DNA from 3 places in the Microbacterium sp. LWH13-1.2 genome. Region 2 is predicted to be linked to each of the others. Evidence: predicted binding sites of a transcription regulator. Region 2 holds the regulator's gene; each other region holds the start of a gene.
The links. The regulator LexA, encoded in region 2, represses DNA repair genes until DNA is damaged. The targets are predictions, from matches to a motif close to TCGAACANNTGTTCGA.
Positions count from the first base shown of each region.

Region 1: recA (recombinase RecA) is a predicted target of LexA. The motif match lies at 6,690-6,705, and genes of this name have one in related genera.
Region 3: MRBLWH13_RS14370 (DUF222 domain-containing protein) is a predicted target of LexA. The motif match lies at 1,317-1,332, and genes of this name have one in related genera.

Region 1 is NZ_CP151635.1:1,125,301-1,133,155, reverse strand. It holds gene dapF (diaminopimelate epimerase) at 1-817, opposite strand, end outside; gene MRBLWH13_RS05175 (GNAT family acetyltransferase) at 840-1,283, opposite strand; gene MRBLWH13_RS05170 (dihydrofolate reductase family protein) at 1,311-1,838, opposite strand; gene miaA (tRNA (adenosine(37)-N6)-dimethylallyltransferase MiaA) at 1,890-2,828, opposite strand; gene miaB (tRNA (N6-isopentenyl adenosine(37)-C2)-methylthiotransferase MiaB) at 2,843-4,390, opposite strand; gene MRBLWH13_RS05155 (RecX family transcriptional regulator) at 4,476-5,411, opposite strand; gene recA (recombinase RecA) at 5,451-6,494, opposite strand; gene MRBLWH13_RS05145 (DUF3046 domain-containing protein) at 6,758-6,982, opposite strand; gene MRBLWH13_RS05140 (helix-turn-helix transcriptional regulator) at 7,005-7,313, opposite strand; gene MRBLWH13_RS05135 (CinA family protein) at 7,455-7,855, opposite strand, start outside.
Region 2 is NZ_CP151635.1:1,963,739-1,971,593, forward strand. It holds gene MRBLWH13_RS09315 (histidinol-phosphate transaminase) at 1-46, opposite strand, end outside; gene MRBLWH13_RS09320 (LysM peptidoglycan-binding domain-containing protein) at 120-482, opposite strand; gene lexA (transcriptional repressor LexA) at 764-1,450, shown strand; gene MRBLWH13_RS09330 (prolyl oligopeptidase family serine peptidase) at 1,496-3,355, shown strand; gene smpB (SsrA-binding protein SmpB) at 3,356-3,832, opposite strand; gene ftsX (permease-like cell division protein FtsX) at 3,934-4,848, opposite strand; gene ftsE (cell division ATP-binding protein FtsE) at 4,845-5,906, opposite strand; gene MRBLWH13_RS09350 (DUF2510 domain-containing protein) at 6,045-7,514, shown strand; gene MRBLWH13_RS09355 (DUF2510 domain-containing protein) at 7,538-7,855, shown strand, end outside.
Region 3 is NZ_CP151635.1:2,987,165-2,995,019, forward strand. It holds gene MRBLWH13_RS14360 (ATP-binding cassette domain-containing protein) at 1-667, shown strand, start outside; gene MRBLWH13_RS14365 (hypothetical protein) at 748-1,197, opposite strand; gene MRBLWH13_RS14370 (DUF222 domain-containing protein) at 1,343-2,755, shown strand; gene MRBLWH13_RS14375 (glutamate-1-semialdehyde 2,1-aminomutase) at 2,883-4,205, opposite strand; gene hemB (porphobilinogen synthase) at 4,313-5,290, opposite strand; gene MRBLWH13_RS14385 (uroporphyrinogen-III synthase) at 5,287-6,078, opposite strand; gene hemC (hydroxymethylbilane synthase) at 6,075-7,091, opposite strand; gene hemQ (hydrogen peroxide-dependent heme synthase) at 7,099-7,776, opposite strand.

The DNA of each region.
Region 1 (7,855 bases), 840 kb from region 2:
CGTGCTCGCCGTCCTCCGCCGGGAACATACGCACCCCGAGAGTGCCGCCGGGAACCTCGACGCGCCAGTTGTTCGGGGCTTTCTCCCCCGCCCAATGGCGCACGGCGAGGGCCGTGGCCGCGACGCCGGTGCCGCAGCTGAGCGTCTCTCCGACACCGCGTTCGGACACGCGCATGCTGACGTGACCGATCCCATCGCGCACGAGCGGCTCGCCGGGGACGACGAACTCGACGTTGGCTCCTGCAGGAAGCACCGGTTCGAGCGCCGGCGCGCGGTGCAGCTCCAGCGAGGCCAGTTCGGCTTCGGATGCGAGAGCGACCACGACGTGTGGGTTGCCGACGTCGATGCCCAGCCCAGGGCGCGTGACCGGAAGGCCGTCGGCCGTGACCAGGGGGTCGTCGCCGGAGAGCTTCCACAGGCCGAGATCGACCTGGTATCCCGTCTCACTGCGCGTGACGTCACGCACTCCGGCGCGGGTGCCGATCGGAAGCGTAGATCCGGGTTCGATGGTGGCGAGACCGGAGCGCACGAGATAGTGCGCGAACACGCGGATCCCGTTGCCGCACATCTCGGCGATCGACCCGTCGGCGTTCCGGTAGTCCATGAACCATTCGGCGTCGGGTTCCTCAGCGAGCACCGCCTGGCCGTCGGCGATCGCGGCGGAGCGCACGACGCGGAGGATGCCGTCTGCCCCGATGCCGAAGTGTCGGTCGCACAGCACGGCGACCTGCTCGGCGCTCAGATCGAGAGCGCCGTCGGGATCGGCGATGATGACGAAATCATTGCCCGTGCCGTGTCCTTTGGTGAATGCGACCATTCGACCAGTCTAGAGATCCCCGCTATGCGTCGACGATCAGACGCTTTCCCGTGTTCGATACCGAGAACCGTTCGTATCCCAGAGCGTCGTACAGCCCCAGGACGGTGTCGTTGCCCTCGCGGACCATGAGCTGCACCTTCGGGCACCCCAGCGCGAGAAGAAGTCGCTCAGCCTCTCCGACGAGCGCACGGGCGATCCCCCGGTGCCGGTGCGATGTCGCGGTCGCGAGGTAGTAGAGCCACCCGCGATGGCCGTCGTATCCGGCCATGACAGACCCGACGATCGCCGGCTCGTCCTCCACCGACGCGGAGTCTTCGACGACGAGGAAGAGCTCGGGCTGCACCGTGAGCTTGCGCTCGATGTCGAGTCGCGGGTCGTTCCACGGACGAGTCAGACCCGCCTCGTCCCACAGCGCGACCACCGATTCCGTATCGGCGCGATCGAACGCCCGTACCGCCCAATTCATGCCTCCAAGTCTAGGATCGATGCCGCATCAGCCACGCATCACGCGATACCGCCCGCACATGAAATTGCGGTTGCGCGCGACGTCGACGAGCTCGAGATCGAGACTCCTCGGGAGCAGCGGAGCCCCGGATCCGAGTGTGACCGGCGCGTACTGCACCCACACCTCGTCGAGCAGGCCCGCGTCGGCGAACTGTCCCGCCAGGTCTCCCCCTCCGACGACCCAGAGGTCTTTGCCGCCCGCTGCGTCGAGCATCTCGGCGTGAACCTCGGCCACGTCGCCCCGTGCGATGCGGATCGCGGCCCCCTCGGGCACATCGAGAGCTCGGTGCGTGAACACCCAGGTGGGTTGCGTGTACCCCCAACGCCCGTCTTCGTGTCGCATCACCCACTCGTAGGTCGATGCACCCATCGCGAGAGCGCCGATCGTCTTCTCGAAGGCGCCGTAGGCCATCGGTCCGTCCTGGTCGATGTCCTGTTTCAGAAGCCAGTCGAGAGAATGCTGCTCGGTCGCGATGAAGCCGTCGAGGCTGCTTGCCGTATAGAAGTGGGTGGACATGCGCTCACCTTCGCATGGACCACTGACATCGGGCCATGACCCGGTCGCTCGTCACGGCTCGAGGAATCCAGCCGCTTCGACTGGCGGTTCGTACCAGGTCAACCCGGGGTATCGCTTGAACCACGAGACCTGGCGACGTGCGTATCGGCGCGTGAGTGCCTGGGTCTCCTGGATAGCCTCAGCTCGGGTCAGTCGCCCGTCGAGCTGTCCGAGCGCCTGCGCGTAGCCGATCGCCCGCGGAGCCGTCGATCCCCGCTCGAGCCCATGCTCACGCAGCGTGCGCACCTCGTCGACGAGCCCCGTCTGCCACATGGCGTCGACTCTGGCATCAAGACGATCGACCAGGGTGCCGCGCTCCACGTGCAGGCCGATCAGCCGCGTGTCGCTCTGCCAGAGAGAAGGCTGCTCGGGCAGCGCTGCACCATGTGTCGCACTTCCCTGTTCGAGGACTTCGAGCGCGCGGATGACGCGCCGACCGTTCCGAGGATCCACCTTCGAGGCAGCCGCGGGGTCGAGGGCGCTGAGCCGCTCGACCAGCGCACCGACTCCGTCGACCTCGAGTTCACGCTCGAGACGCTCGCGGATGACCGGGTCACGCGGGGGGAAGTTGAAGTCGAAGATGACGCTGGACACGTACAGACCCGAGCCGCCGACGAGGATCGCATCCCCGCCGCGTTCCTGGATGTCCGTGACAGCAGCGCGGGCGAGAGGCTGATACCAGGCCACCGCGGCGTCCTGGTCGACCTCTCGGACGTCGAAGAGGTGGTGCGGAATCCCCCTGCGGTCGCCGGGCGCGAGCTTCGCCGTTCCGATGTCCATGCCCCGGTAGAGCTGCATCGCGTCCGCGTTCACGACCTCCGCGGGATTGCCTCGCTCGCGGAGCGCCTCGGCGAGGTCGAGAGCGAGGTCGCTCTTGCCCGTTCCCGTCGCGCCGACGATTGCCCACAGTCGCGGCGGTCGTGGCACTCCGCGAGATTCAGGAGCGCTCATGCCAGGAGCTGCGGTCACACGCCGACGCGAAGCGTCGGCAGGCCGAGGGAGACCGCACGAGGGCCATCTGCGCTGGGCGGGGCGGGAACGGCGCACGAGTCCGCTTGAGCCCGATCCCAGGCGTCTCCTCCTCGAGTGCGGCGGATCCGCAGGGGCGCTCCGGTCGGATCATCCGCGAGAAGGTGGAAGGGTGCGGCATGGGTGATCGTCACCGAGACCACGTCGCCCGGGCGCGGCACCTCCGAGCCGCCAGTGATCTCGAAATGGACCAGTCGGTTGTCCTCGCCGCGACCGGTGAGGCGGTGAGTCTCGGCATCCTTCTTGCCCTCGCCCGTGGAGACCAGAACCTCGACCTCGCGGCCCACCTGCTTCTGGTTCTCTTCGAGGGAGATCCGCTCCTGCAGAGCGATGAGGCGGTTGTAACGCTCCTGCACGACGGCCTTGGGGACCTGGTCATCCATCGTCGCCGCCGGTGTGCCCTCGCGGATCGAGTATTGGAACGTGAATGCGCTCGAGAAGCGCGCCTGCTCGACGACGCGCATCGTGTCCTCGAAGTCCTCGTCGGTCTCGCCGGGGAACCCGACGATGATGTCCGTGGTGATGGCGGCGTTCGGAATGCGGTCGCGCACCCGGTCGAGGATCCCGAGGAACTTCTCGCTCCGGTAGGAACGGCGCATCGCTTTGAGGATTCTGTCGCTGCCGGATTGCAGGGGCATGTGCAGCTGAGGCATGACGTTCGAGGTCTCAGCCATCGCGTCGATCACGTCGTCGGTGAAGGCCGCGGGGTGCGGGCTCGTGAAGCGGACACGCTCCAGTCCCTCGATCTCGCCTGCAGCGCGCAGCAGCTTGCCGAACGCCTGACGGTCGCCGAACTCGACGCCGTAGGAGTTGACGTTCTGTCCGAGCAGCGTGACCTCGATCGCGCCGTCTTCGACGAGCAGGCGGATCTCGTTCAGGATGTCACCGGGGCGACGATCCTTCTCCTTGCCTCGGAGGCTGGGGACGATGCAGAAGGTGCAGGTGTTGTTGCACCCGACTGAGATGGAGACCCAGCCGCTGTGGGCGGAGTCGCGCTTGGTCGGGAGGGTCGATGGGAAGACTTCGAGCGATTCCAGGATCTCGAGCTCCGCATCGCCGTTATGACGCGCGCGCTCGAGGAGCCCCGGGAGCGAACCCATGTTGTGAGTGCCGAAGACGACGTCGACCCAAGGCGCCTTGTCGAGCACGGCCTGCTTGTCCATCTGGGCGAGGCACCCGCCGACGGCGATCTGCATGCCGTCCTTGCGGCGCTTCACCCCTGCGAGCTGCCCCAGGGTGCCGTAGAGCTTTCCTGCGGCGTTGTCACGCACCGCACACGTGTTGATGATCACGACATCGGCCTCCGTGCCCTCGGAGGCGCGGACGTATCCTGCGCTCTCGAGAGACCCCGACAGTCGCTCAGAGTCGTGGACGTTCATCTGGCATCCGAAGGTGCGCACCTCGTACGAGCGGCTGCGTCCGTCGGCGTCGATTGCTGCCGACGACGAACGGATGATCGTCGGCTCACTGCGCGGAATAGTCATGATGCCACCATTCTACGAGCGCATCCGAACACCGTCCTCGGGTCGCCGATGTGTCGCAGAGATCGATGGTCAGGCGGATCGGCCCTCAGTCGGAGTCCACGAAGCGCACACCTGACGTCGGCCTCCCGAACGATGCCTCCGCGAGAGCGGTCTTCGCTGCGGTCATCGCGACGGAGCCGTTGTAACCACGGCGGGAGAGCTGACCGACGAGACGACGCAGCGCCGTGTCGCCGTCGAGACGGGACAAACCCCGCGCTTTGGTGCGCGCGTACTCGAGCGCACGCTCCGCGTCGTCGTCGGGGAGTTCATCGAGCGCCGCATCGACCACGTCACGAGGGATCCCGCGCTGAGCCAGGGCCCTCGACAGCGCAACCCGGCCCTGGCCCTTCCGTTCGACGCCCGACGTGACGAGCTGCCCGGCGAGCAGAGCATCATCGAGATACCCTCTTCGACAGAAATCGTCGAGAACGTCATCTACAGCGCCCGAATCGAGCCGGGTGCCGTCTTGCTCGTAGCCTTTGAGGACCGTCCGCGCCTCCGAGATCGAGAGCGACCGAGAGCGCAGCTTTCGCACCAGAAGCTCCTCTGCGGCTTCTCGCACGCGTGTCGGATCTGCTCCCCCGACGTCGCCGTCGGGGTCGCCCTGCGGCTGCAGTGCCCGCAACCGCGGCGCAGATCGCGTCGCTGCTCCGCGCGCCGGATGCCGTTCGCTCGGATCGCGAGAATCGATCGATGCGACTGGAGTCACAGTCGCCTTCGGATCGGCCTGACCCCACGTCGAGTTCCATGCAGGGACGCCGTCTGCTCGATCAGGTCCATCCTCACCCGGTCGCGCAGACCCCATCGCCTCGTTCCCGCTGAAGCGATGCCACTCGGACGGATCGCCGCCCGGCGATCCGGGAGCCGTGCGTTCCCTCATCTCCGACGAACCGTGGCCCGTCGGCGCTTCGCGGGAGGCGTTCCGGCCGAACAGCGGAATGACGGGGGCGAGCTGATCCTGCTCGCCCCCGCCATCACTCATGGCCCACTCCGATCGCGGAACGACCTCGAACCGTCATGATCACGCCGGGCGACGCTCGGCGAGCTCGTCAGCGGGAGCCTCGACGGCGCCGCCGATTCCGAGCTTCTGCTTGATCTGAGTCTCGATCGCCAGTGCGATGTCGGGGTTCTTGAGCAGGAACGTTCGCGCGTTCTCCTTGCCCTGACCGAGCTGATCGCCGTCGTAGGTGTACCAGGAGCCGGACTTCTTCACGATGCCGTGCTCGACACCGAAGTCGATCAGGCTCCCCTCGCGCGAGATACCCACGCCGTACAGAATGTCGAACTCCGCCTGCTTGAACGGCGGAGCCATCTTGTTCTTGACGACCTTGACCCTGGTGCGGTTTCCGACTGCGTCGGTGCCGTCTTTCAGCGTCTCGATGCGACGGATGTCCATGCGGACCGAAGCGTAGAACTTCAGCGCCTTTCCACCGGCCGTGGTCTCCGGAGATCCGAAGAAGACGCCGATCTTCTCACGCAGCTGGTTGATGAAGATCATCGTGGTGTTCGTCTGGTTGAGTCCACCCGTCAGCTTTCGCAGAGCCTGCGACATGAGCCGAGCCTGCAGACCCACGTGCGAGTCACCCATCTCGCCCTCGATCTCTGCGCGAGGAACGAGAGCCGCCACGGAGTCGATCACGATCAGGTCGATGGCACCGGAGCGCACGAGCATGTCGGCGATCTCGAGTGCCTGCTCACCTGTGTCGGGCTGCGAGACGAGGAGAGCATCGATGTCGACACCGAGCTTGGCTGCATAGTCGGGGTCGAGCGCGTGCTCGGCATCGATGAAGGCCGCGATGCCGCCGGCGCGCTGGGCATTGGCGATCGCGTGCAGCGTGAGAGTCGTCTTACCCGAGGACTCAGGCCCGTAGATCTCGACGATGCGGCCACGCGGGAGGCCACCGACGCCGAGAGCGACGTCGAGGGCGATGGAGCCGGTCGGGATGACCGCGACAGGGGCGCGTTCGTCGCTGCCCAGTCGCATGACCGAACCCTTTCCGAACTGGCGATCGATCTGGGCGAGTGCGGTCTCGAGGGACTTCTCGCGGTCAGCGGGTGATGGCATGACGGGCTCCTTATGCTCGCGTGGTGCCGCCTGTAGGCTGTCGCGGTCCTCCCGGCTGGGCGGAACTCTCCGACAAGGCGTATGGCTCTTCGGCTTGTCTTCACCGTACGAGGCACCTCGGACATTGAGTCGTCAGCACCACGGATCAGGGAGAACAAGATCTCTGAACCACTTGTGCAGAAGACTACGCCGGTTTCGAACACATCTTCGACAACACGCCGGATCGGCGTGTCGATCCCGTACGCGTCGAGAGCGTCAGACGGTCACCTCTTGCGAGGCTCGAGGCGCCCGGCGCCATGGCGACGCTCGGGTGGGACATCCGTCTCGGAACACAGCGCGAGCCAGATGTCGCGCGGCGGGATGCCAGCGTCGAGAGCCTCGTCGGCAGTGCGACCGGAGAGCTGACTCAGGACCAGATCGCTGATCAGAGACGGACCCCGCCCGCCGAACTCCGTATCGACGGCGCGGAGGAATTCACTGCGTCGCATGAAGAGCGGGAACCCTCGACGTTCAGTGGAGCGAGAGCTCGGGCTCGACCGAGGCTACGAGGTCGTCGGGAACGACGTCAGGGAACACCTGGATGCCCTCGAGCACGGAGATACGATCTCCGACCTCACGCATGATGATCGAGATGGGGACGTCGAGCGCGTCAGCCACAGAAGCGAGTATCTCGCTCGATGCCTCTTTCTGGCCCCGCTCCACCTCGCTGAGGTAGCCGAGCGCCACGGACGCCTTGCTTGCTACCTGCCGGAGCGTACGCCCCTTCTGCAGGCGGAAGTCCCTCAGCACATCGCCGATTTCCTGTCGTACAAGAATCATCGGAACCTCCTCCCAGATCGTCTTCCCGAGGTATCCCCCGAGGAGATCGCCAGTCTAGTCCTACCGACCTTCACAAAATCTACCTTCGCACGCTGTGCTTTCGGTGTGAGCACATCCATGACAACGGAACTCATCGCCCACCTATTCCCGGACGAGTCGAACGAGCAGGGCGAGTGCGGCGGCGACGGCCTGCGCACGGATCTCTGCACGATCGCCGGGGAATGCATGGGGTTCGGTGACGGATGCGGTCGGCGTCACGACGGCGATGTGCACCGTGCCGACCGGCTGGCCGTCAGGCGACTCCGGTCCGGCTATCCCCGTGGTCGCGACTCCGACGTCAGCCGGGCGTCCCGCGACGCTCACCGCATGCCGCACCCCGTCGGCCATCTGCAGTGCGACCTCGGGATGCACGGGACCATGCGCGGTCAGAAGATCGGAATCGACTCCGAGCAGGCTGTGCTTCACCGGAGTCGCATAGGCGACCACCGCACCGAGCAACGACGCTGACGCCCCCGCCACGGAGACGAGTTCGGCCGCGACAG
Region 2 (7,855 bases):
CGTCGCGAAGGGGGAGGTCAGCGAGTGATGCAGTCACCCTTCCCATGGTAAGCGTCGTGAACCCCACGGATGCGCGCGGTGACAGAGAATGAAGCCCGCCCGTCGCCCGCGCCGATCGCTCACTCGGAGTACTGCGCGGGGATCGCCAGTTCCTGGCCGATCTGGAGGGCGCCGCCACGGAGCATGTTCAGGCGTGTGATGTCACCGATGACCTCGCGCGGGTCTGCACCGGGTGCGATGCCCTCGGCGATCGACCAGAGCGTGTCGCCCGGCATCACGGTCACGGTGGCGAAGGAAGCCGCCGCGACCTGCTCACCCGAGGCCATCGCACTGCCGCCGCTCAGCGCGGCGAAGGCGATGCCCGCCGCGAGCGGGAGTGCGGCCAGCGCGAGCACGACGCGACGACCGCGCACCGTCAGACGGAGCTTCGTCGCCGGACGTGCCGGGAGGACTGCTGCGTTGCTGAAGGCGATGGTGCTCATGTCGTGCTCCTCTGCATCTACCGCGTGAGCGGTGAAGTTGGCGTAGCGTTCGCATTCGCGCCTCGGCCGGGAGCCGTGAATGCGAAGCTACGTTCCGAAGTTATCTTCGAATTCGAACATCTGTCAAGCGTTCTTCGAAAAACTACCCGCGAATCAGAAGACACGCTCGAACAGATCTTCCACATCTGGCCGATTCTCGGATACGGTTTCGATACGAACACCCCACCACGGGCCTCCGACATTCGAACTGAGACGCCGGAATCGCACACCTGAGGAGCACCATGAGCGACAACTCCGCCACCGACGCCGAGGTTCCGCGCACCCGTCGCCGGAAGAGCCTGAGCCCCAAGCAGATGGCGATCCTCGAGGTCATCCAGACGTCGATCAGCAGGTACGGCTACCCGCCGAGCATGCGCGAGATCGGAGACGCGGTGGGACTCAAGTCGCTGTCGAGCGTGACTCATCAGCTCGGGCAACTCGAACTCAGCGGCTACCTGCGCCGCGACCCCGGCAAGACCCGCGCCATGGAGGTCCTGATCGATCTTCCCGGCACGAGCGGCGAGAACCCGGCAGACGTCGCGACTCCCGTGGGCGATGCCGCCCTGGTTCCCCTGGTCGGCCGGATCGCCGCCGGCGTTCCCATCACCGCCGATCAGCAGGTCGAGGAGATCTTCCCGCTCCCGCGCCAGCTCGTCGGCAAGGGCGATCTCTTCATGCTGAAGGTCTCCGGAGAGTCGATGATCGACGCTGCCATCTGCGACGGCGACTGGGTCGTCGTCCGCTCGCAGGGCAGCGCGGAGAACGGTGAGATCGTGGCGGCGATGCTCGACGGCGAGGCGACGGTCAAGGTGCTCCGCCGTCGTGACGGCCACACCTGGCTGCTGCCGCGCAACTCCGCATTCGAGCCCATCCTCGGTGACGAGTCCGTCATCCTCGGAAAGATCGTCGCGGTACTGCGCGCCGTCTGACGGCCTCCGAACGCACGGCTCAGGAGCCACGCCTAGGCTCGAAGCATGTCTTCGCCGTTCGGTACCTGGACCTCCCCTTTCTCTGCAGCCCGGATCGCCGCGTCCTCTCCGAGGATCGACGGCTCGGCATTCGTCGGCGACGAGATCTGGTGGGGAGAGTCGATTCCTTCCGAGGGTGGTCGGCTCACCGTGCGCAGCTCGACCGGCGCCGAGATCCTCCCTGCTCCGTGGAGCGCCCGCTCCCGCGTCCACGAGTACGGCGGTGGAGCGTGGACCGCGGACGCCGAGGGCACGCTCTACTTCGTCGACGCGAAGGATCAGCGGGTGCGCCGGATGCGCCGCGGAGGCGAGCCCGAGCCGCTGACACCCGCAGGCCCCGCCCACGGCGGTCTGAGACTGCAGCAGGGGCGGCTCTTCGCCGTCCGTGAGGACCTCACCAGCACCCCTCATCGTCGCGGCATCGTCGAGATCCCCGTCGACGGCTCCGCGGCGGCGGACCCGACACTGGTGAGGACCGTCGTCGAGGGCGACGCCTTCTACGGGCATCCGGCGCTCTCACCCGACGGGTCACGGATCGCCTGGGTGCAGTGGACGGGCGCGCAGATGCCCTGGCAGCGCGCCACGCTCACGATCTCCGATGGGGTCGAGACCCTCGAGCTGCCGACGCGTGCGGCCCTCCAGCCCGAGTGGACGGGCATCGACGAGCTGTTGTACGCGGATGACCCGAGCGGCCGATGGGCGCTGCATCGCCAGGAGCTGGACCGTCTCGACGTCGCTGCGCCTGCCGTGCGTGTCGACGACGTCGACGCGGACACGGGATACGGCCTCTGGGTGCTGGGCAACCGCTGGTATCGCCCCCTCGACGACGGCCGGATCGTCGCGGTGCGCACGAACGGACGCGACGAGGTCGTCCTGCTCCACGCGGACGGAAGTGCCCGCACGCTCGCCGTGCCCGCCGACGGCCATGTCAGCGTCGACGACGTCTCGGGATCCCGCGTCCTTCTCTCGGGTAACAGCTCGACCACGACACCCGGCGTGTGGTGCGTCGACGTCGACTCCGACGAGGTGACCGCGGTCACCGGAGCAGAACCGAGCGACGCGGCGTGGATGCCCCCCGCCGCACCGATGCTCATCGACGGTGCGCACGGTCCGGTACATGCGTTCGCCTATCCGCCTGCCCACCCCACGGCCTCGGCACCGGCGGGAGAGCTTCCTCCCTACGTGGTGCTCGTCCACGGCGGTCCCACAGCGCACGTGACGGGAGCCGTGTCGGCCGTCATCCCCTTCTACACGAGCCGGGGCATCGGTGTGCTCGACGTGAACTACGGCGGTTCGACCGGGTACGGGCGCGCATACCGAGAACGACTCGACGGAGAGTGGGGCGTGGTCGACGTCGACGACGTGATCGCGGCCGCGAGAGGCCTCGCCGAGACGGGTGTCGCGGATCCTGCGCGCATCGCGATCCGTGGTGGCTCCGCCGGCGGTTGGACCGTGCTCTCCGCTCTCGTGCGCGGCGGGACCTTCGCCGCGGGGATCAGCCGATACGGTGTCACGGACCTCCGGATGCTGGCCGAGCACTCCCACGACTTCGAAGCGCACTACATCGAGGGCCTTGTGGGTCCACTGCCCGAGGCCGAGGAGCTGTACGTCGCCCGCTCACCGCTGACGCACGTCGACCGTATCGACGTGCCCGTGCTGCTCATGCAGGGCGCGGATGACCGTGTCGTGCCGCCTGCGCAGTCGGAAGCCGTGCGCGACGCCCTCGACGCCCGAGGCATCGATCACGAGTATGTCCTGTACCCGGGCCAGGGCCACGGATTCCGCTCGACCGAGACGATCGTCGACGCCCTCGAGCGTGAGCTCGCGTTCCTCGGGCGTGCGTTCGGATTCACCCCGTCGAGCTGATCAGTCTCCGGTGCGGTTGCGCAGGCGCATCGCCCGCTCGGCCTCGCGCGTGTCCTGACGTTCGCGCAGGGTCTGACGCTTGTCGAACTCGCGCTTTCCCTTCGCGAGAGCGATCTCGACCTTGGCACGCCCGTCGGAGAAGTACAGCTTGAGCGGGATCAGGGTGTAGCCGCCGGCCGACACGGCATGCTGCAGCTTCGCGATCTCTTCACGGTGCAGCAGCAGCTTGCGGATGCGCTTGGCAGAGTGGTTCGTCCAGTGGCCCTGCGAGTACTCCGGGATGTGCACGGAGTCGAGGAAGACCTCGTTCCCCTTGACGAACGCATATCCGTCGCTCAGGTTCGCGCGCCCCTGACGCAGCGACTTCACTTCGGTGCCGGTGAGCACCATCCCCGCCTCGTACGACTTCTCGATGTTGTAGTCGTGACGTGCGCGACGATTGGTCGCGATGACCTTCTCCCCGCGTTCCCTGGGCATGATTCTCTCCTGATCCGCGTCGCGCAGTGGTTCAAGAGCCCGATGCCGGGCGCACGACAGCCTGTCAGTCTATACCGACGACGCACCCGCCGGCGACGTGGTCAGGTGCGCAGCCAGCGGCGGATCGCGAAGCCGGCCGACAGCGCGGCCAGGACGACGCCGATACCGATCAGCACGGGCACGACGACCGCGGCATCCTGCATGGTCACCCAGGTGGTGATGAACGGGACCCGCCCTCGCAGATAGCCGTTCACACCGAAGTGCACCCCCGCGACCACCGCGGCACTCGCGAGCACAGAGCCGAGGAAGGCGGCGAACACGCCCTCGAGCACGAACGGCGTCTGGATGAAGCGGTTCGAGGCTCCCACCAGGCGCATGATCCCGATCTCCTTGCGTCTGGCGTACGCCGACAGCCTGATGGTCGTGCCGATCAGAAGGATGGCGGCGATCAGCATGAGCACGGCGATGCCGACCGCGATGTACGTGGCGACCGTCAGCGCGGAGAACAGCGGCTCGAGATACTGCAGCTGGTCGGTGACCTGCTCGACACCTGCCACGCCGTTGAACGCCTCTGCTATCACCTGGGATTGCCCCGGGTCCTTCATCGTCACGAAGAAGACCTCGAAGGCCTGCTCCGGGGTGATGACGCTCGCCTGATCCTCCCCCAGCTGCTCCACGAGCTTCGCGTACGTGTCCTCCTTGGAGTCGTAGCTCACCTCGCTGATCAGCGGTGCGAGCGCCTCGCCCTCGAGCTGGGCACGCACGGCATTCACCTGCTCTTCCGAGGCACCGCCGTCGACGCACGTCTTCTGTTCCGAGAGGTCGGAGCACATGTAGACGGCCACCTGCGCGCGTTCGGTCCAGTAGCCGCGCATCGTGCCGATCTGGGCCTGCATGAGGATCGCGGCGCCGACGAACGTCAGCGACACGAAAGTGACGAGAACGACCGAGATGACCATCGAGATGTTGCGGCGGAGGCCTCCGAGGGCCTCGGTGAGGATGAGTCCGATTCTCATGAGGTCGGCCCCACTTCCTCGGCACCGTCGTCGGACAGACCGAGACGATCGGCGACGCCGAGCTCGGCGACGTCGACCTGCGGAAGCAGGATCGGATTCGTGAGCGGACCGACGGATGCCGGCGCTTCGGCGGGCCTCGCGTCGGCGATCGGCGGCTCGATGGGGGCGGCCTGGGCCTCAGGGGTCTCGGATGCCGTGGGCACGGCGTCGGGGGATGCGGCTGCGGCCTTGCGCTGCGCGCTGAGCTCTTCAGCGAGCGCAGCGCGGACCACGGACAGGTCGGCAGTCTGGCGCTGCACCTCCTGCACTGCGGTGAGAGCAGCGGCTGCCGCAGCTCCTCGAATCTCTTCGGGCACGAGACGGGGGATGTTGGAGGTGTCGCCGTACCCGCCGTGCACCTCGTCGCGCACCATCTCGCCGTCGCGGAGCTCGATGACTCGACGCTGCATCTGATCGACGAAGGCCGCTTCGTGCGTGGCCATGAGAACGGTGGTGCCACCGGCGTTGATCCGGGCGAGCAGCTGCATGATGTCGACCGAGGTCGCCGGGTCGAGGTTTCCCGTGGGCTCATCCGCGAGCAGCACCTGGGGCCTGTTCACGAGCGCCCTGGCGATCGCGACACGCTGCTGCTCACCGCCGGACAGCTCATGCGGCATCCGCTTCTGCTTGCCGTCGAGTCCGACCAGAGCGAGTGCCTCCGGCACCGCCTGCTGGATGAATCCGCGCGAGGAGCCCGTGACCTGCAGGGTGAATGCGACGTTCTGGTAGACGGTCTTCGACGGCAGGAGGCGGAAATCCTGGAACACGGAGCCGATGTGGCGACGGAAGTACGGCACCTTGCGGTTCGCGAGCGATCGCAGGTCGCGTCCGAGAACGGCGACGCGGCCGGTCGTCGGCACGTCCTCTCGGAGGATGAGTCGCAGACAGGAGGACTTGCCAGACCCCGATGCACCGACGAGGAAGACGAACTCCCCGCGTTGCACTTCGAAGTCGACAGCGGACAGAGCGGGGCGTGAGGTCCCGCGATAGCGCTTCGTGACGTTCTCGAACCGAATCATGGCTGTTCGAGCCTAAGCGCGCCGTGTCTCCTGCTCGCGAGCGACACCCCGCGCACCCGCGGAGTGTCGTCCCGCACTGCTATACATGGAGGTGCCGATCCATGCCGTCTGCGTGGACCACAACTCCGAGGGGGAACCATGACGACGCCTGCAGGCTGGTATGACGACGGATCCGGGCGTCAGCGCTGGTGGGACGGCACGCAGTGGACAGAGCACTTCGCTCCGGTCGCAGAGCCTTCCGCGACCGAGGCAGAGCCTTCCGCGACCGAGGCAGAGCCTTCCGCGACCGAGGCAGAGCCTTCCGCGACCGAGGCAGATACGTCCCTCTCCGAGTCCTCATTCGCCGGCTACGACACGGCAGCGACCGATGACGGCGCCGCCGCAGTCGATGAATCCCCCGGTGCCGATGCGACCCCTGAGTCCGCAGCAGCCGCCGAGACCGCGGCCTCGCTCGACTCCGTGGCGGCCGTCGAGAGCCCTTCATGGAACGCGCCCGCCGGCGAGTCCATCGCAGCCGACTCGGGCTCCTCGTCGCCCGTAGACGAGGTCGCAGCTCCCGAGTCCGCCGCATCGTGGTCGACCCCCGAGACTCCTTCCGACGCATCGTCGACGGAATACACCGCGCCCGGCGCCACCACGCCGCTCGACGGCAACGTCCCTCCGTACGCGAACGCCGCGCCCGCCTACCCCGGCAGCGCGCCCGCCTACCCCGGCGCGGATGCAGGACAGACGCAGGCCTATCCCGCACCCGGCTACCCGGGGGCGACCCCCAGCCACCCCGGTGCCAGCGCCTATGCGCCGGCAGGTCAGGCCTACGGCGCTGCGGGCGGCTACCCGCCCGCATACGCAGGTGCCGCACCCGCAGCGTCGACCAAGCCGTCCGTCCTCGGCATCGTCGGCCTCGGCCTCGCAGCCCTCGGCACGATCCTGTCGTGCGTCCCCGTGATCCTCGGATTCGGGTGGCTGCTGCTCGCCGCCGGCTTCATCGTCTCGCTGATCTCGCTCTTCCTCAAGGGCAAGAAGTGGCCGGGCATCTCGGGCCTCATCCTCTCCGTGGTCGGCGCCATCGTCGCCGTCGTGATGGCGTTCGTCTTCATCTTCGCGACCGTGGCCGAAGCAGTGCGCGATCTGCCGACCGCACCCCCGTCCAGTGACTCCGATACCGACAACGGCACCGACCCCGGCACCGACGACGGAGACACGGGCCCCACGGATGTCGTCGAGGGCGAGCTCGGCTCCCCTGTCACGATCGAGCAGATGTCGGGCACCAGCGAGGTCACGATCAACTCGGCCACGTGGGCGACGTCGGACGGATCGAGCATCCCCTCCACCAACGGCGGCTATGTGATCCTCGACGTCACGTTCACCGGCGTCTCGGGCACGAGCTACATCAACCCGTTCTACTTCGCACTCGAGACCGCCGAAGGCGCCGAAGGCACCTACGACTACTACGTCGACGGAATCGTTGCGGAGGAGCTCGCCGCCGGTGACACCGTCAACGGCAAGATCACCTTCGACGTCGCGCAGAGTTCCTCGTACGAGATCATCTTCACCGATGAGCTCCTGCAGGAGGTCGCACGCGTCTCGTTCACTCCGTCCGCCGGCTGAGCTTCGAGCACGGAGCACCAGGCATGACGACCCCGGCGGGGTGGTACGACGACGGTTCAGGCCGTCAGCGTTGGTGGGACGGAGTCGCGTGGACGGAGCACACCGTCGCGGCGCAGGCTCAGACCATCGCGCCGGCTTCTGCCAGCACGCAGCAGCAGGGTTCCGCGCAGCGGCCGGATTCCCCACAGCAGCAGGCGGCACCGCAGGACACCGCCGCTGACGGCATCGCCACGCCCGCTGTCGACGCTCCCGGGCAGTCGACAGCGGGCGTGGATCCGGTCGTCGGCAGCCCGACATCCCCCGCGACCGAGTCTGCGACGTTCGAGCCACCGTACATTCTG
Region 3 (7,855 bases), 1.0 Mb from region 2:
GACTGACGCCGCGGCGGCGGATGCCGCTGAGGCCAAGGCCGACGACGCTGCCTACGCGGCCGCGGCGGCTCGCGACGTCGAGCACGCGGCAGCAGAGCTCGGCTACGCGGCCGATGCCTCAGACGCGAACGACGCCGAAGATGCGGCAGATGTCGTGTCGGAGGCCGCCGAGGCCGAAGAACACTCCGGACACGACGCGGATGCCGACGGTGCATCCGATGATGGCGACGCCGTCTCCGCGGAGGGCGCCCGTCCCTCTTTCGATGACATCCTCTTCGGGACCGCGTCGGCGAACGATGCGGAACCGTCGGTCGACGCCGGCACCGAGTCCGCGCCTGCAGTCGAGGGGATCGACGAGCACTCCGGCGTCGAGTTCTTCACCGAGGTGCCGGCATCCGATGAGCCTGTGTCCGATGAGCCTGTGTCCGATGAGCCTGTGTCCGACGACGACTCGGCCGCCGCCGAGGGAGATGCGTCGGATGACGACCCGCGCTCCGCGGCTGTCAGCTCGATGCTCGCCGCAGCCGCACGCGCCTACTACGAGGACGAGCCGAAGGACTACCCGCTCGGCGAGTCGGAGGCACCCGAGCCCTCGTCCGACGCGCAGACCGATAACCACGACGACGAGCATCACGAGCAGCACGACGGCGAGCATCACCGCTCCTGAGGCCGCGACGCAGCGCTTCACGCGAACGCCCTCCGCGCCGAAAGGCTGCGGAGGGCGTTCGTCTCGTTCTGGACCCCGGGTCAGGCGGGTCGGGGTCGGATCACCGGGCGACGGCTGCCCTTCGACACCGGAGTCGGCGACGTGGCGACGATCTCCTCGACGTCTGCAGGTTCATCGGAGACATCGAGCCTGAGCGCCTGGGTCAGCGCGAGGCCGTGTCGGGTCGTGAGGATCAGTCGACGGTACTGCTCGTCGCCCGAGAGATCGATGACGACGCTGGGGCGACGCCGACGGATCAGCACGAAGTCCACGCTTCCGGCGGCCTTCCACGTGCCCGCGGCGAGAACGCCGGGGATGTGCGTCCCGGGGTTCGGCACTCCGCGCAACCAGGTCCATGCGTCGTCGATCAGCTGCACCTTGGTGATGGTGTCGCGGACGAGTCGCACGTTGTCACGGTGGAAGCTCGCCGCACGCTCGATCGGCGAGAGCACGATCTCGAGTTGCGTCTGGTCGAGCAGCAACGTCACCATGCGTCCAGTCTGCCAGCGGCACCCTCCCAGATGTCTGTGTCTTGCTCACAGGAAGGCAACGATCCGTTGTCGGTTCCCACGATTCCACCCCTCTCCCATTCCGATGTTCCGCACGACTTTCGAACAAATCTACTAGACTCAGGTTATGACATCCGCCACCGACAACGGTCTCGAGCAGCGCCGGGAGCTGCTCGACTCCTGGGTCGAGAAGCGGCGGCAGATCGCCTGTCTCGAGGCGGAGGCATCTGACCTCCTCGCCGAGCGGATGCGGCTCGCCCGTACGGATTCCGATGACAGCCCGTTCCACCGCGATGCGATCCATCGATCTATGGTCGCGGAATACGCGGCAGCAGCCCGCATGACCCAGGGCAGCGTCGAGTACGCCTTCACCGACGCGGGCTTCCTCGACGCCAGCCATCCGCGCGTGCGCGAGGCGTTCCGGCGCGGCAGCATCAGCGGTGCGCACGTCCGCGAGATCGTACGCGCTGCCGGAGTCGTGCGCGAGGCGGTGAACAACGGCCGAGCGGACGCCGATGCACTGCCGCTGTACGACACCGTCGCCGTCATCGTCGCCGAGCGTGAGACTGCTGCGCGCACACGTGTGCATCTGCGCGAGCTGGCGGCGGTGCTGGCGGGCTCGACGACCACCGAGCGCCACGCACGTGCGGCGTCGGAGCGCACGGTGACCGTGCGGCCTGCAGGAGACGGGCTCTCCGTCCTGACTGTCGTGCTTCCCGAGCATCTCGCCGCCGCGATCCTCGATCGCCTCACCCAGCTCGCTCACGCCGTCATCGACGGACGGGACGACCGCGAGCCGGCGCTCGAGCCGATCGATGACGGCGAAGATCCGATCTATCCGGAGGACATCGCTCACGACGATCCGTCACGCGATGACTACGCGATCTTCGGAGAGGGGACGTTCACGACCGACCCCACCTGCCCCGCGGGGCCCGCGGTCGAGCACATCCCGGCAGACACACGCACGATCGATCAGGTGCGCGCCGATCTGCTGATCGACCTCTTGCTCGCGTCCGACCCGAGCGCCGCTGCCGGCTCGGGGCTCGACAACATTCGGGGACGGATCCACGTCACGGTGGCCGCGACCACTCTCGCAGGGTACGACGATCGTTCCGCCCAGCTCGACGGGCATGGTCCTCTTCACCCCGACGTCGCTCGCGACCTCGCCGGCCGAAACGGCGGCTGGTCACGCCTGTTCCTCGATCCGACCGGCTTGGTCGTCGAGACCGACACCTACCGCCCCACCGAGCCGATGCGACGATTCCTACGTGCCCGAGACCAGCACTGTCGATTCCCCGGATGCAGGATGCCGGTGCATCGGTGCCAGATCGATCACACCTTCGATCATGCGAAGGGCGGCAGGACGGACATCCACAATCTGGGTCACCTCTGTGCGACCCATCATGTGATAAAGCATCCCGATGTCGCAGACGAGCACAGGTGGACGGCGCGCCAGCTGCCCGACGGCACGATCGACTGGCTCAGCCCGCTCGGGCGCACCTACAGGGATTCACCGCGACGGCGAGTCATTTTCGTCTGAGCGAAACGCGTTCGTCTGAACGAAACGCGTTGGTCTGAGCGAAACGCGTTCGACTGGCGACATCCATCCGGCGAGCGATGTGCGACAGAATCCCCGTCCGCCGACGTGCCGACGGTTCGTTCGCGACTCAGGCGGTCGCCTGCGCCGCCGCACGGGCGGCGATCGGCAGCGCCGACTCGATGCGCTGCAGCTCCTCCTCGCCGTGAGCGGCGGTCAGGAACCACGCTTCGAACACGCTGGGCGGCAACGCGACCCCCCGCTCGCGCATGGCGTGGAAGAACGGCGCGTATCGGAACGACTCCTGCGCCTGTGCCTCGGCATACGTACGAGGCGCCGAAGCTCGGAAGGACGCGCTGAACAGGTTCCCCGCATGGGCGACGGCGTGCGTGACACCGGCATCGGTCAGCGCGGCATCCAGCGCACCGGCGACGCGAGCGGCCGCCGCATCGACCGTCGCATAGACCTCCGGCGTCGCGAGGCGCAGCGTCGCGAGGCCCGCTGCGACCGAGAGCGGGTTACCCGAGAGTGTGCCCGCCTGGTAGACGGGACCCACGGGCGCCAGCATGTCCATGACCTCGGCACGTCCGCCGAGAGCTGCCAGGGGCATTCCTCCGCCGACGACCTTGCCGAACGTGATGATGTCGGGCAGATAGTCCTCGCCTGCCGCAGCCTGAAGCCCCCAGAAACCCGCCGGGTGCACGCGGAAGCCCGTCAGCACCTCGTCGAGGATGAGCAGTGCTCCGTGCGCGTGGGCAGTGTCGGCCAGCAGCCGATTGAATCCGGGCGCAGGCGGCACCACGCCCATGTTGGCGGCTGCCGCCTCGACGATCACCGCGGCGATGCGATCACCGTGCTCGGCGAAGACCGCAGCCAGCGCATCAGGGTCGTTGTAGTCGATGACCAGAGTCTGGGCCGCGATCGGCGCGGGAACACCCGCAGACCCCGGCAGTGCGAGCGTCGCGACGCCCGATCCCGCCGCCGCGAGGAGGCCGTCGGAGTGCCCGTGATAGTGGCCGGCGAACTTCACCAGCAGGTCGCGGCCTGTCGCACCCCGCGCGAGGCGGATCGCCGTCATGGTGGCCTCGGTGCCGGTCGACACCAGGCGCACCCGCTCGATGGGTCGGACCTCGCCGAATCGCACGCGGTCTGCGATCAGCTGGGCGAGTTCGACCTCGCCCTCGGTCGGAGCGCCGAACGAGAGCCCTCGGGTGGCAGCCTCCTGCACCGCGGCGACGACCTCGGGCTGCGCATGTCCGAGCAGTGCAGGGCCCCACGAGGCGACCAGGTCGACGTACTCGTTGCCCGCGGCATCCGTGACCGTCGCGCCCTTCGCAGACGCGAGGAAACGCGGCGTACCGCCGACGGAACCGTACGCGCGCACCGGCGAATTCACGCCGCCGGGGATCACCGTGCGGGCAGCGGAGAACAGGTCGTCATTGCGGTCGGTCACAGCACACTCCTCAGCGATGGGCGGACCTCTCCCGCCATCCCTTCCAGGCTAGCCCGCACACCTGTGCGCGAGTCCCAGCGGACGATCGGCACGGGGGCAGAACTCGCTCAGCCGCGCAGCCAGCGGGCGGCTTCGGTGGCCCAGTACGTGAGGACGACGTCGGCACCTGCCCGACGGATCGACAGGAGGGACTCGAGGATCGACGCGCGACGATCGATCCAGCCGTTCGCCGCAGCCGCCTCGATCATGGCGTACTCACCAGACACCTGGTATGCCCACACCGGAATATGCACGGTGTCTCGAACCTCGCGCAGCACGTCGAGGAAGGCCATTGCCGGCTTCACCATGACGATGTCCGCGCCCTCCTCCTCATCGACGACGGCCTCGCGCACACCCTCGCGGCGGTTGCCGGGGTCGAGCTGGTAAGTGCGGCGATCGCCTGTGAGCTGAGAGTCGACGGCCTCGCGGAACGGGCCGTAGAACGCGCTCGCGTACTTCGCCGCGTAGGCGAGCAGAAGCACGTCGGTGTAGCCGTCCGAGTCGAGCGCCTCGCGGATGACGGCGACCTGGCCGTCCATCATCCCCGACAGGCCGAGCAGCTGGGAGCCGGCGCGGGCCTGCGCGAGTGCCATCGATGCGTAGCGCTCGAGCGTGGCGTCGTTGTCGACCGAGCCGTCTTCCGCGAGAACGCCGCAGTGCCCGTGGTCGGTGAACTCGTCGAGGCACAGGTCGGTCTGCACCACGAGCGCGTCGCCGACCTCGGCAGCGAGCGCCTCGGTCGCGACATTCAGGATGCCCTTCGGGTCATCCGCACCCGAGCCCTGCGCATCGCGCACGGCGGGCACGCCGAACAGCATCACACCCCCGACGCCTGCCTCGGCGGCCTCCGTCGCGGCCTTCCGCAGCGAGTCGAGCGAGTGCTGCGCGACCCCGGGCATCGAGCCGATCGGCGCGGCCTCGGTGATGCCTTCGCGCACGAACAGCGGCAGCACCAGTTGACGCGGCTCGAGAGAGGTCTCGCGCACCAGACCACGGACGGCCGGGGACTGACGCAGTCGGCGCAGTCGGACGTCGGGGAAGCTCACGGTGCCAGCTCGTCTGCCGCGTGCGGGAGGGTGAAGGTCGACACCGCATCGATCAGCGCATCCACGGTCTGCTTGTCGGCGACGACCGTGATCGGCAGGCCGGCCTTTCCGGCGTCCTTCGCCGTCCGAGGACCGATCGCCGCCAGAAGCGTCTCATCGGGGATCTCGGGGAACTGCTCGCGCACCTGCGCCGCGACAGAACCGCTCGTGATCAGGATGGCGTTGATGCGGCCGTTTTCGACATCACGCTTGATGCGATCCGTGACAGGCACGCCGACCGTGCGATATGCCACCACGCTGTCGACGTCGTGGCCCGCCTCCTGCAGCAGCACACTGAGCACGGGCTTCGCGATCTCGCTGCGCAGGGCCAGGATGCGGCGTGGCTGCGTCTCGAGAGCGATCAGCTGCTCGGCCATGCCTTCGGCCGAGTTGTCCTGCTCGGGAACCAGCGCGACCTCGTACCCGACGGCCTGCAGAGCGGCAGCCGTGGTCTCGCCGACGGCGGCGATCTTCGTGCCGCGCGGCACGACGGCCCTGTGGGCGAACATCACGTCGACGGTGGTCGCGCTCGTCACCGTCAGCCAGTCGTACGACCCGCCGGCGAGCTGTGCGAGCGCCACGTCGAGCGCCGCCTGGTCGGTGGTCGGTGCGAAGTTGATCAGCGGCGCGACGACGGGCACCGCGCCCTGCGCGCGCAGGCTCGCTGCCACACCGTCGCCCCACGGGCCTCCGCGGGGTACGAGGATGCGCCAGCCGTCCAGCGGTCGGTCCTGCTTCGAATTGGTCATGATGAGGAATGCTCTCGGGAGACGAGGTCGGCCGCCCCTTGCTCGAGCAGCCGATGGGCGACAGACAACCCGATCTCGCGTGCTGCGTGCATCGGGTCTGCACCACCGGCAGCATCCGCTCCGTTGCCGCTGCCGTTCCGACGAATATACTCCCCGTTCAGGGCTTCGGTGACGTCGAGGCCGATACGCCGGGTCCCGTCGGCCGCGTAGACCACCGTCCTGACGCGGATCTCATCGCCGTCGACGACCGCGTGTGCGGCCATCGGAGCCTGGCATCCCGCGTCGAGTCCTTCGAGCACAGCGCGCTCCACGGTGACGGCGAGGCGGGTGGCCTCGTCATCGAGTTCGGCGAGCGCCGAGAGCAGCTCCTCCGGAGCATCCGTCGTCGTCTCGACCGCGAGCGATCCCTGCCCCGGCGCGGTCGGCCACTCGGCGAGACCGAGCTCCTCGCGCCGAAGCGGCGAGTCGGAGCCGAGACGCGACAATCCGGCGGCAGCCAGGATGACGGCATCCAGCTCCCCCGATGCGACCCGCTGCAGTCGGGAGTCCACGTTGCCGCGGATGTCGACGACCTCGGCGTGCGGAGCCCTGCGTCGCACCTGCGCGATGCGCCGGGGCGACCCGGTGCCGACCTTGCTGCCGGAACGCAGCTCATGCAGCGGCGTGCCCCCACGAGTGATCGCGACATCGCGAGCGTCCTCGCGCACGGGGGTGGCAGCGATCACGAGGCCCTCCGGGATCACGGTGGGCAGGTCCTTCAGGGAGTGCACGAGGAAGTCGCACTCTCCCGCGAGCAGCGCCTCACGCAGACGCGTGGCGAAGATGCCCTGACCGCCGATCTCCGACAGCGAGGCACGGTTCGTGTCGCCCTCGCTCGTGATCGGAACCAGCTCGACGGTGCGACCCGAGATCCGCTCGAGGGCGGCGGCGACGTGACCGGACTGCGCCTGCGCGAGCGCGCTGCGGCGGGTGCCCAGTCGGATCGGTGTGGTCCGAGTGCTCTGAATGCTCATCGTCGGCCTACTGCAGCACGTCCGCGATCTCGTCGAACCGGAGGCGACGCCCCGTGTAGAAGGGGACCTCCTCCTTCACGTACAGACGCGCATCGGTGTAGCGCAGGTCGCGCATGAGGTCGACGAGCTCGGTGACGTCATCGGCCTCGAGCGGCAGGATCCACTCGTAGTCGCCGAGAGCGAATGCGGCCACGGTGTTCGCGATGACGCCCGTGAATGCGGCGCCCTTGCGACCGTGATCGGCGAGCATCTTCCGACGCTCCTCCTCGGGCGCGAGATACCACTCGGGCGTGCGCACGAACGGGTACAGGCACAGCCAGTCCTTGGGCTCGACACCCCGCAGGAACCCGGGCACGTGAGCGCGGTTGAACTCCGCGTCGCGGTGCACGCCCATGACGTTCCACACCGGCAGCAGCGTGCGCAGCAGCTCGGTGCGACGCAGGCGCCGGAGGGCCTTCTGGAGGTCTTCTGCGGTGTCGCCGTGCAGCCAGACGAGCAGGTCGGCGTCGGCCTTCAGGCCCGAGACATCGTAGAAGCCGCGAACCGTGACGCCGGAGTCCTCGACGTACGAGACGATCGTCTCGAGTTCGGTCGAATCGGATTCGGTGACCGGAACGTCGGGGTTTCGTCGCCAGACGGCCCACAGGGTGAAGCCGGACGGGTTCTCTTCGCGCTCATCGGACATACGACCAGTCTGCCCCCTTTGCAGAGCGCTCGCGAACGCGAGCCAGGATGCCGGAGTTCCGCCGAGCGATCAGCGCGAG